One region of the Ignatzschineria indica genome, then DNA from elsewhere that is predicted to be linked to it. Evidence: riboswitches for the same ligand, from Rfam matches in the RefSeq annotation. Region 1 holds a riboswitch; the other holds the start of a gene.
The links. Region 1 has a riboswitch for thiamine pyrophosphate ahead of DC082_RS05545 (thiamine phosphate synthase). Riboswitches for the same ligand answer to the same signal wherever they lie in the genome.

Region 1 (7,549 bases):
TTCCACTCTGATTGCTGCCATAGAGGTTGAGAACAGAGATACAGAGGATATTGATTATAATAATCATATAGGCCATAAAAACGCCGGCAATGATAATGCCGGATGTACCAAAAAGCGATTGTGATAGCGCTAAGAAGACATAGGAGTTATAACGTGTCCCACCTTGAAAAATAGAGGTAAAGAGTCGATTTTCGATCTTAAAAAAGTGCTTGATTGGAAAGAGTAAGAGAGCGATAAGAAGCGTTGCAATAAAAGTTGCTAACAACGCTTCTATCAATCCCGGTTCTGAGAAGTTTGCTTTTGAGATCTCTAAGATCAGTAAAATAGGGAAGAAGAGGTAGTAGACCAAGGCTTCAATCCCTTTCCAGAGCTCATGACTCGGCAGAAGCCGCTTTGCAATAAATCCTGTAATCACAAGCCCAAAGATAGGCAAAACTGATAAGAGTGTCGCAAACATCTCATTTACCTCTATTGGCCACTCTTCATCTTAATCCACATGCGTGTTAACGCTTTCTGCTGGCGAAGATCATAAGGGCGCTTAATATGAACATTTTTTAAAGATTCTTCCGAGGGGAAGATAATCGGATTATTACGCAGTTCCGGTTCAATATACTCAAATGCTGCCTCATTTGCGGTGGGGAACATAATTTTATTTGCAGCGCGCGCACTATTTTTAGCATCTAACATAAAATTGATAAATTGATACGCTTCATCCACATTTTTGGCATCTTTGAGAATCACCATCTCATCAAACCAGACAATCGTTCCCTCTTTAGGAAGAATATATTGGATATCATTCTCTCTTCCCATCTCTTCTGCGGCATTTTTAGCAATAAAGAAGTCGCCGGACCAACCTACCGCAAGACATGCATCGCCATTGGCAATAGCACTGATATATTCTGATGAGTGAAATTTTTTCACATAGGGGCGAATGCTCTCTAATGTTGCTTGAACCTGCTCAATATCTTTTTTATCGGTCGATTCGGGATCGATTCCAAGATACATATTGATCAGTGGTGTTGTCTCGATAGGGCTATCGAGAACATAGATGCCACATTCAGCTACTTTTGAAGCATATTGTGGATCGAGTAGTAATGCGTAAGAGTCAAGCGGAGCATCGGGAGCGAGCGCTTTAATCTTAGCGGCATCAAAACCGATTCCAGTGGTTCCCCAAAAGTAGGGGATAGCGTAATCATTGATATTTTCAAAGGTCGATAGACTCTCAAGTGCGAAGGGCCAAATATTTTTATAATTGGGGATCTTCTCTTTATCGAGCTTTAGCAGTTGATCTGCTTCCATCAGATAGGTGACAGCAAAGTCTGACGGAACAACAATATCATAACCAGAATTACCGGTGAGTGTTTTCGCAAGTAGCATCTGATTGCTATCTAAAGCATCAGCAATCACTTTAATACCAGTTTGTGCCGTAAATTCATCGATCAGCTCCTGATCGATATAGGAGACCCAATTATAGATTTTTAACTCTTTTGTGGGCTCTTTAGCCATTGAAAGCTGAGCAAGTCCACAGAGAGCCGCCAGCGTAATTAAGCGATGAATAGCGCGCATTTAGATCTTCTCCTTATTAGAAAGATATCGAGTAGATATTGGAAAGATATTGAAAAGATATCAAAAAGATATCGAAAAGATATCGAAATATGATTCAAAACTCGGTAATAGAGTCTGAAACAGCGGGGGATTGCGGTTATGAGATCTGCTGTTAGGAGGAGAGATGAGCGCCATCCTTTTTCTGCTTATTCTATATAACAGCAAAATCGCCAAGTTGTTGCCAAGAGCTTGGGTATTCTGGCGATTGATACTCTGATTTTTAGCATAAATGGGCGAAAGATGATAGCTCTAAAAAAAGAGATTTGCTCAAAGAGGTGAGATCTTCTATACTCAAAAACGATTGAAAAATTATTAAAAAATGATTGTTATTCCCCTAGAGGTGCTGTTGAAAACAGCTGAGATTGAAGTAAAACTTCGGGACTCTTATCACCTGATCTAGTTAATACTAGCGGAGGAAAGTGGCGAATACACTGCGCTCGTGGCTGTGTGTGCCGACTCTCTGCAATGGAGAAGATAGATGACATTATTACACGCCGTAACGAGAGATATCCCCACCATATCTGATGAGAATTTAGTAGCGATGATCGAAGCGATTACTCCCTATGTGGATTATATTCAGCTTCGAGAGAAGTCGCGCTCTTCCAAAAGTTTAGGACGCTTAATTGAGCGAATTTTAGCGCGCGGAATTCCTGTTGAAAAATTGATTGTTAACGATCGCGCTGATATTGCCCATGCCTTTGGTATTCCTCGAACCCATCTGACAGAGCAGAGTCTCTCCATTGCACGGATGCAAGATGCTTTTCCGGAGATGAAGTTTGGCCGCTCTTTTCATACAGTGAGCGCTGTAGAGCGGGAGCTCTCTCATTACGATTATGGTTATTTAGGCCATATCTTTCGCACAAGTGAAAAGCACTATCCTGCCTTAGGGATCGACCCCTTAATCTCCGCTTTTAAGGCGATTAATAGTCGAGAGGTGCAAGGTCGAGAAGTACAAGATCGAGGCGTACAAGCGCAAGGAAAATTGATCGCAATTGGTGGAATCGATGTCGATACCTTACCTAAGATTTGTGATGTTATCGATGGTGCGGCAGTGATGTCAGCGCTCTTTCCTGTTGCTAATCATCTTTTCGATATTGAGCGGGGGCGTCTAAAAGCAAAAGCATTAAGAGAGATTTTAGATAGAGATAATCGCTAAAGATCAATTATAGGGAGATCATTATATGGAGATTATGATTAATGGTGAAAAGGTCGAGATCGCGGCAGATATTGATAATATCGCAAAGTTGATTGAGCACCTTGATCTAAAGAATCGAAGGTTCTTTATTATCGAGAAGAATCGTGAAGTTGTAAAAAAGGAAGATTACACAACAACAGCGGTTGTTGCTGGTGATCAATTTGAAATTGTACATTTCGTAGGCGGTGGCTAGGATGACACTTAAAATAGGAAAATTTGAATTTAACTCCCGACTCTTTTTAGGAACGGGGAAATATCGTACTTTTGAGGAGCAGAAAGGGGCAGTAGAAGCGAGTGAATCGGAAGTATTAACTTTTGCTGTTCGCCGAATGAATATTTTTGATGATAATCAGCCTGATCTTCTCGAAGCGCTCGATCTTACTAAGTATAAGTTACTCCCCAATACTGCCGGTGCAAATACAGCAGAAGAGGCGGTGAGAACGGCAAAGCTTGCACATGCGTCTGGTCTTTGCGATATGGTTAAGGTAGAGATTATTGGTTGTCCTAAAACATTACTTCCCGATCCTGTTGAGACGCTTCGTGCAACAGAGATGTTGCTTGAAGAGGGGATGACGGTATTGGTCTATACCTCCGATGATGTAGTCTTAGCAAGACGACTTCAAGAGATGGGGTGCCATGCGATTATGCCGGGAGCTTCACCGATTGGTAGTGGTTTAGGGATTATCAATCCGCTCAATCTGCAATATATTATTGAGCAAGCTACTGTGCCGGTAATTGTTGATGCCGGATTAGGAAGCCCCAAAGATGCTGCATTCGCTATGGAGCTTGGGGCAGATGGTGTCTTGATGAATAGTGCCGTCGCTTATAGTGAAGATCCCATCAAGATGGCATTAGCGATGAATCTTGCAACAAAAGCGGGACGTTTAGCTTATGAGGCAAAACGAATGCCGATGAAGGGGCATGCAACAGCAAGTAGTCCATTGACAGGATTGATCAGCTCCTGATCTCTGACCTTGCAATAAGCTTTAATTTTGCAATGAACTTTAATTTTAAGGGCCTCATCAAATCGGTGGGGCCTCATCATAAAATAGAGTGATAATACCCCTAAGAGATAGAGAGAATGTAGATGAGTGAGATCGATTCCCGTTATGATCGTTTAGCCCGTTTTTATAAAATTGGCACTGCCGGGGTCAAGGCATTTAATCGTGCGAATGTGGTGATATTAGGTTGTGGAGCGTTAGGTGCTCAACATGCGGAAATTTTAACGCGCGCTGGTTTTGGGCGATTAACATTGATCGATCGAGATTTTGTCGAGCGCTCTAATCTTCAGCGGCAGACGCTCTTTACTGAGGAGGATGCCGAAAAAGCACTACCTAAAGTGATCGCCCTTAAAGCACATCTTAGTAAGATCAATCAAGATATTGAGATTAGTACCCATATTGCTGATGTTTCGAGTGATAATATTGAATCCTTGATTGCAGGGCATGATCTACTACTCGATGGGACCGATAATCTTGCACTACGGATGTTGATCAATGATGCCTGTTATAAACAGGGGATACCGTGGATCTTCGGCTCTGCTTTAGAGAGTTATGGCATGAGTTATAATTTTAATTTTGACTCTGACCCTGAATCTAGTACCTCCTTAGAGAGGAGAGATATTCGATCGAATCACCAGGCTGCGCCCTGTTTACGATGTCTTTTGCAGACATTGCCATTAGAGAGCCACGATACCTGTAGTTCTGTGGGGGTGATTCAGCCCATATTGCAGATGATCTCTAGTATTCAAACAACTGAAGCGATGAAATATTTTGCTGATCGCGAAGCGGTTAGAGAGACACTCTTCTCTATCGATCTTTGGGATTTTCATCCTCAAAATATCTCCCTTCATCGCCTTAAAGATCCAGAGTGCCTAACATGCGGGCCTAATCCCACCTTTCCTGCGCTGAATCAGAAAAATCGAGAAGCACAGCGCCTCTGTGGTGATGGATCTGTGATGATTCGGGAAGTGGCACCGCTCAATCTCAAGCAGCTAAAAAATCGTCTTGATCAGCGCCATATTGATTCTCAATATAATGAGTATTTTCTCAATATCCATCTTCCCTCACATCGGGTGATTCTCTTCGCTGATGGGCGGGGAATTGTCTATGGTGTTACCGATACGGAGGAGGCGTTACAACTCTATAATAGAGTTGTGGCGTTTTAATGATGTTGAGCTCAATAAAGTCACCACCGAACAGAATCCTAATCGACCCTCCTATCACCAAAGTGTTTTATCTATGCCGTTCGAAGATAGACCATTAAGCGCCCCCTATAAGGTTCATTATTCACCGGGGTTGTTAGGGGAAGCATCTCTATTAATTGAAAACCATATTGCGCCATAGCGCGCTTAAAGTGATTATGGTATCCCCGATTAGGATCGATAATCCAAACGGTACACTCTTTCGCACCAAAGCGATCGATCAGTTGGGCGACCTCTTTTGCTGCATTGGGTTCATAGAGAACATCACTGGCGATGATATGATCATATTGAGATTGTAGTAGCGGTGCGTTGGTATCCTCTAAGGAGGGGGTTGGAACATCTCCCCATTGGCTATGTTTAAAGCGAATCGTGGGAATCTTATTTTGTTCGCTATTTTTTTGTAGAAATTTTCCGGCAAGTGGGTGACGATCACTGGCGGTTATATCGTAGCCTAACAGCTTTGCGGTCATACTGGCAATACCAAGTCCACAGCCAATCTCAAGGAGCGATTGATCTTTTGCTATCGGGCGTTTAATTAATTTATTGGCTAATTGAATACTAGAGGGCCAGAGCATTCCAAAGAGGGGCCAAGCAGCGGAACAGATACCGAGTCTTGCGGCTTGGTTAAATGGGTCGAAGAATTGTTGTTGATCGAAGAGGGAGGTGATATTAAGCGAGAGATCAGGATGAATCTCGATCTGCTGCTCTTTAGTCTTATAGGGAGTTATATTATTCATGAATGCGTATGAAGATGCCTCACTTAATTGCCAATAGAATATTCACTATCGCAAATCCCTTGTTATAAAGCTAATAATGGAGAATATAAATAATATTTTTGAAAATATCATTTTGAAAATAATGTTTTAAAAATAATATTTTCTGCCACTAAAAAATGTAATCCATTATATTTTTTAAATAGCAAAGAGCACACAAAAAGCACACAAAAAAACATTCAACAAAATACTCAATAAAACACTCAGTAAAAAACCACATAAAAATAACTAGTAAACAATTTTAAAATATTTTTTTATTATCCGTCGCAATGCTTAAGATGCCTTTAAGATTAAATTGTCATGATAATGACATTGGTAGTCGGTAGAAGCATAAAATAGCAAGTGAGATGAGGCGATAAAATGGTAAGAGAGAAGCAGATTGTTTGGGGGGTATTGACCCTCTCCTTTCTTTTATGGGGTGCAGATGTTGTTAGCAATTATAGTGCAAGCGATTGGGGCATATGGCTTTGGCGTAAGGAGCTTATCAATCTGACCGGCATCTTAGCGCTTATTCCGATGGGCGTTATTATGTTATTAGCGCTTCGTCCTCGATTCTTAGAGCCACTCTTTAATGGGATGGATAAGATCTATTACGTCCATAAATGGTTAGGGATCTGGGCGATTACGGCAGCGCTTCTCCACTATGGTGTTAAATTGAGTAAGAGTTTCTTAAAGCCCTATTTTGAAAAGGGGCCAAAACCGAAAGCGGAGACACTCGCTTGGCTCGATAGCTATCACTCTTTAGCAAAAGATGTGGGGGAGGTCCTCTTCTACCTCTTTGCTATTATGCTGGTTGTCACGCTGTTGAAAAAGATTCCGTACCGTTTTTGGCGAAAAATCCATAAAGTGATGGGGTTACTCTTTTTAGCAGTTATTTTCCATACGGTTGTTTTAGCACCAGCGCGTTATTGGACGGAGCCGCTCGGCATTGTTTTGATCGTTATAATGCTCATTGGTATTTATTCTGCACTGGTCTCTCTTTTAGGGATAATTGGCCGCGGTAAGCGTTATCAGGCGACAATTAAATCACTCGACTTCTCCGCAAATAGCACCATTGTGGATTGTGAAATGCCGGCGAATTGGACGCATACTTCAGGGCAATATGCTTTTGTGCAACATCCAGTGTATAAAGAACGGCATCCATTTACGATTGCTTCAAGTGTGCATGATGATCAAACAATCCGCTTTGCGATTAAGGAGTTAGGGCATTATACGCGTAAGGTCCCTAAACGTTGGAAAGTGGGGGATAGACTCAATATCGAAGGGCCTTATGGTCGATTCTCATATGAGAGCTCACTTTTACCGAAACAGATCTGGATTGCCGGCGGCGTTGGAATTACCCCTTTTATTGCTTGGTTAGAATCTTTGCAAGGGAAAGTGTCGAAGTATGATATCACTCTCTATTATCTCGTAAGAAATCGAGATGAAGCGTTAATGGTCGATTATTTGGTAGCGCTTGCTGAGAAAGCAGGAGTTACACTATCTATTCATTATAGTGATGAGAAAGGGTATCTTGATTTCAAAAAACTCCCCTTTGATGCGGAGACGTCGGTCTGGTTCTGTGGACCAACAGGGATCGCAAAAGCGATTCGATCCACCTTAAAAAGTAAAAACCTATCGCCGAAAAAATATCTCCATTGTGAATATTTTGAGATGCGTTAAAGGGAGGATTGTTAGCGGTAATTGAAGTTGATGCGTAAGCGTCAATACTCCTTTGATGCATGCTTTAAAAGTCTGCAAACTTTCTCGATTCTTAGTATCCTATAGCTGATT
Region 2 (7,549 bases), on a different contig from region 1:
GTTGGGGATTATACGCGTCGTGGTCGTATTGCGGCGCAGGAGAAATTGCGAGAGATTGCCGCACTCTTTAAAGGGCAAGAGGTGGTTGTGACCACAGAATTTGTCCCTAATAACCATATTATGGGGGGCAATATTATGGGTGATACGCCGCAAAATGGGGTTGTGAATAGCTATTGCCGGACTTATGATCATGATAATCTCTGGCTCCCCGGGGGTGGTGCGATGCCTTCATCGAGTGTTGTCAACTCGACGCTCTCGATGGCGGCGCTCGGTCTGCGTGCAGCGGATGATCTACTTAAAAGTATGGAGTAAATTATGAAAAAATTATCTCAACTTCTCCTGCTAACATTCTCATTCACTTTGGGTTACGCCACGCCGGCATTGGCAGATTCGCTCGATTCCATAAAGGGAGATCCCAAGCGCGGGGAGTATCTCTCCATTTTAGGGGATTGTCAGGCATGTCACACCAACTTTGCTGCAGAGAGAAAACCTTTTGCCGGCGGTTATGCCGTAAGCTCTCCTCTAGGCGATATCTATTCTAGTAATATCACCCCTTCAAAAGAGTATGGAATCGGGAATTATACGCTTGAGCAATTTCGCGATGTATTGCGAAAAGGTATTCGTGCCGATGGGGAGCATCTCTATCCAGCGATGCCCTATACTGCTTATACGAAGTTAAATGATGAAGATATCGCTGATCTCTACGCCTACTTTATGACGGCGGTAGAGCCTGTTAATATCGCGCCGACTTATCATACAGATCTCCCATTTCCTTTCGATATGCGTTCGATGATGATTGTTTGGAATGGGCTCTTTCTCGATAAAGGACCCTTTCAGCCAGACACCTCACAGAGTGATGAGTGGAATCGTGGGGCTTATATTGTAGAGGCACTTGCTCACTGTAGTACCTGTCACACACCCCGAGATATGATGATGGGAGAGAAGAAGAGTCAATACCTTGCCGGCGGACAGCTTGGTTCATGGTATGCCCCTAATATCACCTCAAGCATCAATGCCGGGATCGGTAATTGGTCTCAAGATGATCTGGTCACCTATCTTCAGCAAGGGCTTCTCGATGGGAAAGCGCAAGCGGGCGGGCCGATGGCAGAAGCAGTCTCCGATAGTTTTCAACATCTTCGGATCGAGGATCTTCAAGCAATTGCTACCTATATTCGTAGTGTAAAAGCGATCGAGAGCAGTGAGCAGAAAGCACCTCGGGATAGTTACGGTGCGCCATTTGATGTGGATATTCTCCTTCGGGGAACAGAGCCTGTTGATGCCTATCACACTCTAAAGAGTGGGGAGAGCCTCTATAGTGCTTACTGTTCATCATGTCATCAGAATGATGGGAGCGGAACGCCTGAGCAGTTCTATCCATCGCTCTATCACAATACGGCAACGGGAGATTACAATCCGAGCAATGCGATTGCCGCAATTCTCAATGGAGTTGATCGAAAAGTGGGAGAAACCCGATACTACATGCCGAACTTTGGGGAAAACTCACCTACGCAGGCTTTAGATGATGCACAGATCGCGAAAATTGTGCAGTTTGTCTATGAGAAATATGGCAATCAATCGGTGAAGATTACCCCAGAGATGGTGCGCCAAGTCCGTTTAGGCGGCCCCGCGCCGTTACTCTTAGAGGTGCAACCCTTTATTGCGCCGGGGATGATTATTGCCGGAATTGTGATTCTACTCTTAATCCTTTGGGGCGTGATACGCTTCCGTAGAAAAAGGCATTAAGAAGAGGGCGTGAAGGAGAGAGTATAAAGAAGAGGGCATGAAGTGCCGGCAGAGATTTAAGATATCTCATATAAGTCGGCAGAGTGTCATCAATAAGTGCCATCAATAAGTGCCATCAATTTTGATGGTACTTTTTTGACGTTTTTTAGAGGGCGTTATCTCTCCTCGCTTGAGATTCCCAATAGTAGCGCTGCTGGATCTTCCCCACTAAGGAGCTTCTCAGTCGCGCCATCATAAGCGATTTTCCCTTGATCGATCACTAAGGTTCGAGGCGCAATTTGATGCGCATCTTCAATATTGTGGGAGACCATCAGCAGGGTGATATCGCGCGCACGGCAACGCTCTTCGAGTAAGAGAAGCATCTCATGACGCAGGGCCGGATCGAGTGCGGAGAAGGGTTCATCGAGTAGAAGAATAGGTTGCTCGCGAATAAAGCAGCGTGCAAGGGCGACTCTCTGTCGCTGTCCGCCGGAGAGCTCTCCGGGTAGGCGATCGAGCAATCCTGTAAGCCCCACCTGCTCCGCAATTGCTGCAACAGTTTTCTGCTCCTCCGCTTTTAGGCGCAGTGTCGGTGCAATGCCTAAGCCGATATTTTGCTGAACGCTCAGATGGTTAAAGAGATTGTTCTCCTGAAAGAGCATCGATACAGGTCGTTTTGCCGGCGGTGTGGTGGTAAAGTCTTGACCATTGAGAAGAATCTCTCCTGTTTCTGGATATTGAAAGCCACTAATAAGGTTGAGAAGGGTACTCTTCCCGGCACCACTTGGGCCCATAATGGCGACTCTCTCCCCACGCTCGATGGTGCAATCAAATTGCATTAATCGGGGAGGTGCCTCTCCGCCGGTTTTGTTCTTTGGGCTCTCTTGATGAGCCCTTTTACCCGCTTTCTCCTCCGCTTTCGAGCGCTCTAAATGGTAGCGAATATTCTTCAGTTCGATCATTCTATTTGTCATTTTTCTTCTCCGATAGCGCGTCCTGAAATCTTCTCTAAAAAGGTGAAGAGCATCAAGCAGAGAAGCAGTAGTAGCATCGCCGTTACAGCGCCATCATTGGTGCGATAAGCGCCTAATTGTTGATAGAGATAGTAGGGAAGGGTCCGGAAATCCTCATTTCCAAAGAGTGCCACGACACCAAAATCACCAATGGAGATCACTGAGGCGAATGCTAATGCTTGGGCGATCGGCTTTTTGAGTGCGCGAAGTTCGATAATTCTTAATCGGCGCCATCCGCTAATTGCTAATGAATGACAGAGTGGATTGTAACGCTCGGCTAGATCGCGCATCGGGTTTTCAAGTACCTTTAGAGCATAGGGAATCGCTAAGAGGGCATTGGTCAGAATCACTAATGCATAGGGGGATTGGGGAATACCGATCGTCTCATTAAAGAGGATAAAAAATCCTGTCGCCAATACAATCCCCGGCATCGCTAAAATTAAGAGGCCACTTAATTCCATCGCTTGCCCCCATTTAACTGCTCGGCGGAGACGCAATTCTCGGCTACTCCAGAGCAGCATCATGGTGAGTGTCACCGCTAATAGGCCCGCACATATGGCGATAAAGAGTGAGGTGAAGGTGGCTTGCCAGAGGGCCGATTGTTGCAATACCTCCCACACACGGCGATTGAGTCCATCAATAATGATCGCGATCAATGGTGGCAGAAGTAGGAGCAGAGCGATCATAATCACTACAAAATCTCGCACTTGGCGAAAGCGATTATCTGCCGGATCAAACCAGGATCGGCGCGTTGTCGTTCCTACGGCAAAGGCGCTATTGAGGCGTTGACTCACTAACATCAAGCCGATACAGAAAAAGAGCTGAATCAGCGCTAAAATAGCGGCTCTTCCGGGATCAAAGTCGTAACTTAATGCTTGGTAGATCGCAAGCTCTATCGTCGTTGCGCGCGGTCCGCCCCCTAATGCAAGGACGGTGGCAAAGCTTGAAAAGCAGAGCATAAAGATGAGCGTTGCGGTCGGAAGAAGTTGCCGGCGAAGATAGGGCCACTCCATAATGCGAAATTGTTGCCACTCATTGAGCCCCAATTGCGCGGCGATCTGCCGCTGTTCTACGGAGATCCCCTCTAACGCTTGTAGCAACATGCGCGTTGCTAAGGGGAGATTGAAGAAGACATGTGCAAGTAGAATCCCCTGTAGACCATAAGGGGAGAAGTGATACTCCAGCCCGAAAAAGTGGAGAAGTGTTGCAAGCCAGCCACTTTTGCCATAGATCGAGAGAATACCAAAAACCGCCACCAAAACCGGAAGGACTAAGGTCATTGCCGAGAGGCGAAGCAGCAATGTGCGCCCGACAAATCGGCGACGATAGAGCGCTCGGGCTAGCAAAATCGCCGGACCGACCGAGAGCAGTGCCGACAGTAGCGCCTGATAGAAGGTAAAGCCGATAATATGCCACAGGTAGCGATCCCCTAAAATCTCCGCAAGAGAGATTGAAGGGGAGAAGCACCAGAGCGCCCCAAAGGCAAGAAGCGCCACAGTCACGAGGATCGTTGAGGCGATCAAGCCGGGGATCAATTGCCGATTAATCATAGAGAGGAATCATAAAAGTTATCACGAATAGTCATCATAACTTCTATCGACTTACGGCAAATTGCCACAGTTTGATCCAATTTTGGCGCTCTTTCGCCACCTCTTCTGCACCAAAGAGTAGCGCTTTTGCCGGCAATGGTAATGCTTTATAGACCGGCGGCAAGGGGATATCGATCACCGGATACATCCAGTTGGTGGTCGGCAAAGTCTCTTGAAATTCTGGCGTTAACATAAATTGGAGAAATTGATCGGCAAGTTCCGGATGGGGACTTGCTTTCAATTTAGCCGCCACCTCAATCTGTAGATAATGTCCCTCATCAAAGAGCGCGGCTGCGTAGTTATCATCATTATCATAGAGCATCTGATAGCCCGGCGATGCAGTATAGCTTAAGACAAAATCGCTCTCACCTTTCAGGAAGAGCCCATATGATTCGCTCCAACCTTTGGTCACCGTGACGGTCTTTTTCGCCATCTTTTGCCATGCAGATTCAGTCTCCTGACCGTAGATCTTCTCCATCCAGAGAAGAAGGCCTAATCCCGGCGTACTAGTGCGCGGATCTTGGTAGATGATGCTCCACTTGTTTTCAGGATCTAAGAGCTCATCCATACTTGTTGGGGGATTATTAATCTTTCTTTTATCGTAGATAAAGGCGAAGTAGCCATAATCGTAGGGGATAAAGGTTTTGTTCTCCCATTCGATCGGTAATTTCAGCATTGATTGATCGATATTCGCCGGCGTAAAGAGATCAGTCTCTTCTGCGGCGGCAATCAGGTTATTATCGAGTCCGAGGATCAGATCCGCCTTACTCTTTTTCCCTTCCATGCGCAGACGATTGAGGAGCGAAACGCCATCGCCTAGTGAGACTAGTTTTAATTCACAATCGCACGTTTTTTCAAAGCGCTCTTTAATCAGTGGCCCCGGACCCCATTCGGCGACGAAGGAATCGTAGGTATAGACGGTCAATGTCGGTTTTTCGGCAAAAGCAAAAGTAGTGATACTCGATATTAATAGCGATGCCACCAACAATGTTCGACGAAGCGGTTGACGAAAAGAGTGGGAAAGGCGCTTAAGGGGGGAAGAAAGGGTTCGATTTGTCATAACGGCTCCTGTGTAAGTGTGTCACAGGATTTGAGGAAGAGCCCGCAGGCATCTCGACTCTCAAATCCCTCCGCCGGTATTGTCCGGATCAGGTTCGACGGGTGAAATCTCAGCTCTCCTCTAGTGATCTAACTCGATCAATTCCAAAGTAACAGCACCCCGTTGAGATAGAGCTATTGTAGAAGCTTTGGTAAGAACTGTAAACAGAACAAGATATTAAGTAAAAGCCCATGCCGGTACATCTTCGAAGTCTGACATCTTTGATGCCTATTTGCCGGCGCGTAATCTCTGGAAGAACACAATAGTGAGGACCGGCAACCATTCAGCTTCTTTTGCCTCAATGAATCATTTTGATGATTCTTAAGAGAGTTTGTTGAGCGGCGGGAGCCAATCATTTCATTCTTATGACTACTGCATGCCCGCGGTTCGGCATCTTTGATGCCTATTTGCCGGCACGTAGTTTCTGGAAGAACGCAATAGTGAGAACCGGCAACTCATCAGCCTCTTTTGTCTCAATAAATTATTTTGATGATTCTTAAGAGAGTTTGTTGAACGGCGGGAGCCGACTACTTCATTCTTTTAACCGGCGCATGCCCGCAGTTTGGCATTGAGAATGCCGGGAGATTAATTATTACTGATTTGTACATATGCAGTCTAATTTGATTTGCAGACCTCCCACTTTGTGTTTAGAAAATAATTTCCTCAATCGTCCTTGTAATGGCAGAAGAGAGCTACGCTTATATTGTTAGAGGATATCTATCCTATGCCGAGATATGACCTTATTATTAAGGGTTGGAAAGATAATGACTTTTATAAAAAATGATTCCGCTCGCTGATAGGATATTTGCTGATGTTCTGGATGAAAAGAGGTGAGGGGCGTCAATACTACTTACCGTGATTGCGGATTTATAGTTGAAGCTAAAGGGAGAAAATATGAAAACAGAAGTGCTTAAAACAGATAAAAAGAGAATTTCTTCTAAAGAATTTACGCAAAGATATATGTCGGCAGAGAGTCAACAACGTATTCAAGAGTTAACCGATCAATTAGATTTGGAATATAGCCTTACCTTAATTAGAAAAGAGTTGCGCAAAACTCAAAAGGAGATTGCCCAGATATTAGGAGTATTCCAGCCTACACTTTCAGGAATTGAAAAAATGACTCAAGATATTAAACTCTCTACAATGAAAAGATATGTCGAGGCACTAGGTGGATCAATGAGTATTAATATTAATCTCCCTACCGGGAAAAGATTTTCTATAGATGTGTAATAGTTTTGGAATCTGTTTATTCTATGACTGTTTGCAATAAGCAAATTCATGGATGGATAAGATTATGTCAAATGCAGTTTTAAAAGATCGGGAGATGCAAGTACCTGAGAGAGACAGAGGTATTATCGCGCACTCACGCCCAGCATTATCTGAAAATAGTCACTCTAAACTAGTAGAAAGAGCTTTTGACCGCTGTTTTGAAAATAATAAAGAAGGTCTTGAGCTATTAGCGAATACTTAATTTTAGTTATCTATAAAGATGGCTCTATTATAATTCAAGAGATTTTGATACTTTACAGCTCTGTTAGAAACCTCCCAAGCGGAGGTTTTTTTAATGCTTAGATAGAAGCTTTCTGATTTCTCAATATATCGATCCCATCAACATACCGTGAAAACGTGTCGATTTTTTTCAGTTTTTTAAACATATCCGAGAGATATGTCGATCCTATCAACATATTTCATCATGATAAATATCGAGTTGCTCTAAGAAGATTTTTGGAACGGCGGGAGCCTACTACTTCATTCTTTTAACCGGCGCATGCCCGCGGTTCGGCATGAGAATACCAGGAGATAATTAAACGTTCTTTAAACAGATCTTAAACAGTAGTTAAACATATATGCTGGTAATTGAGGATTGCCTCATTGCCGGCACACAGTTTCTGGAAGAGCGTGATAGTGAGAACCGGCAACTCATCAGCTTCTTTTGTCTCAATAAATTATTTTGATGATTCTTAAGAGAGTTTGTTGAGCGACGGGAGCCTACTACTTCATTCTTTTAACCGGTGCATGCCCACGGTTCGGCATCTTTGATGCCTATTTGCCGGCACTCAGTTTTTGGAAGAACGTGATAGTAAGATCCGGCAACTCATCAGCTTCTATTCTACTCAATTGTTATG

Region 2: it holds a riboswitch for thiamine pyrophosphate, as region 1 does, so the genes downstream of both, thiB (thiamine ABC transporter substrate binding subunit) here and DC082_RS05545 (thiamine phosphate synthase) in region 1, are expected to answer to the same signal.

The regions. Positions count from the first base shown of each region.
Region 1 is NZ_QEWR01000002.1:1,235,718-1,243,266, reverse strand. Features, by position in the region: gene DC082_RS05555 (AEC family transporter) at 1-457, opposite strand, end outside; gene DC082_RS05550 (extracellular solute-binding protein) at 469-1,566, opposite strand; TPP riboswitch at 1,932-2,040, shown strand; gene DC082_RS05545 (thiamine phosphate synthase) at 2,084-2,761, shown strand; gene thiS (sulfur carrier protein ThiS) at 2,787-2,993, shown strand; gene DC082_RS05535 (thiazole synthase) at 2,995-3,765, shown strand; gene DC082_RS05530 (ThiF family adenylyltransferase) at 3,888-4,967, shown strand; gene DC082_RS05525 (class I SAM-dependent methyltransferase) at 5,039-5,740, opposite strand; gene DC082_RS05520 (ferredoxin reductase family protein) at 6,137-7,438, shown strand.
Region 2 is NZ_QEWR01000004.1:174,164-181,712, forward strand. Features, by position in the region: gene DC082_RS08215 (GMC family oxidoreductase) at 1-312, shown strand, start outside; gene DC082_RS08220 (cytochrome c) at 316-1,743, shown strand; gene thiQ (thiamine ABC transporter ATP-binding protein ThiQ) at 1,899-2,561, opposite strand; gene thiP (thiamine/thiamine pyrophosphate ABC transporter permease ThiP) at 2,693-4,285, opposite strand; gene thiB (thiamine ABC transporter substrate binding subunit) at 4,329-5,384, opposite strand; TPP riboswitch at 5,432-5,556, opposite strand; gene DC082_RS08240 (helix-turn-helix domain-containing protein) at 6,384-6,653, shown strand; gene DC082_RS10770 (hypothetical protein) at 6,718-6,894, shown strand.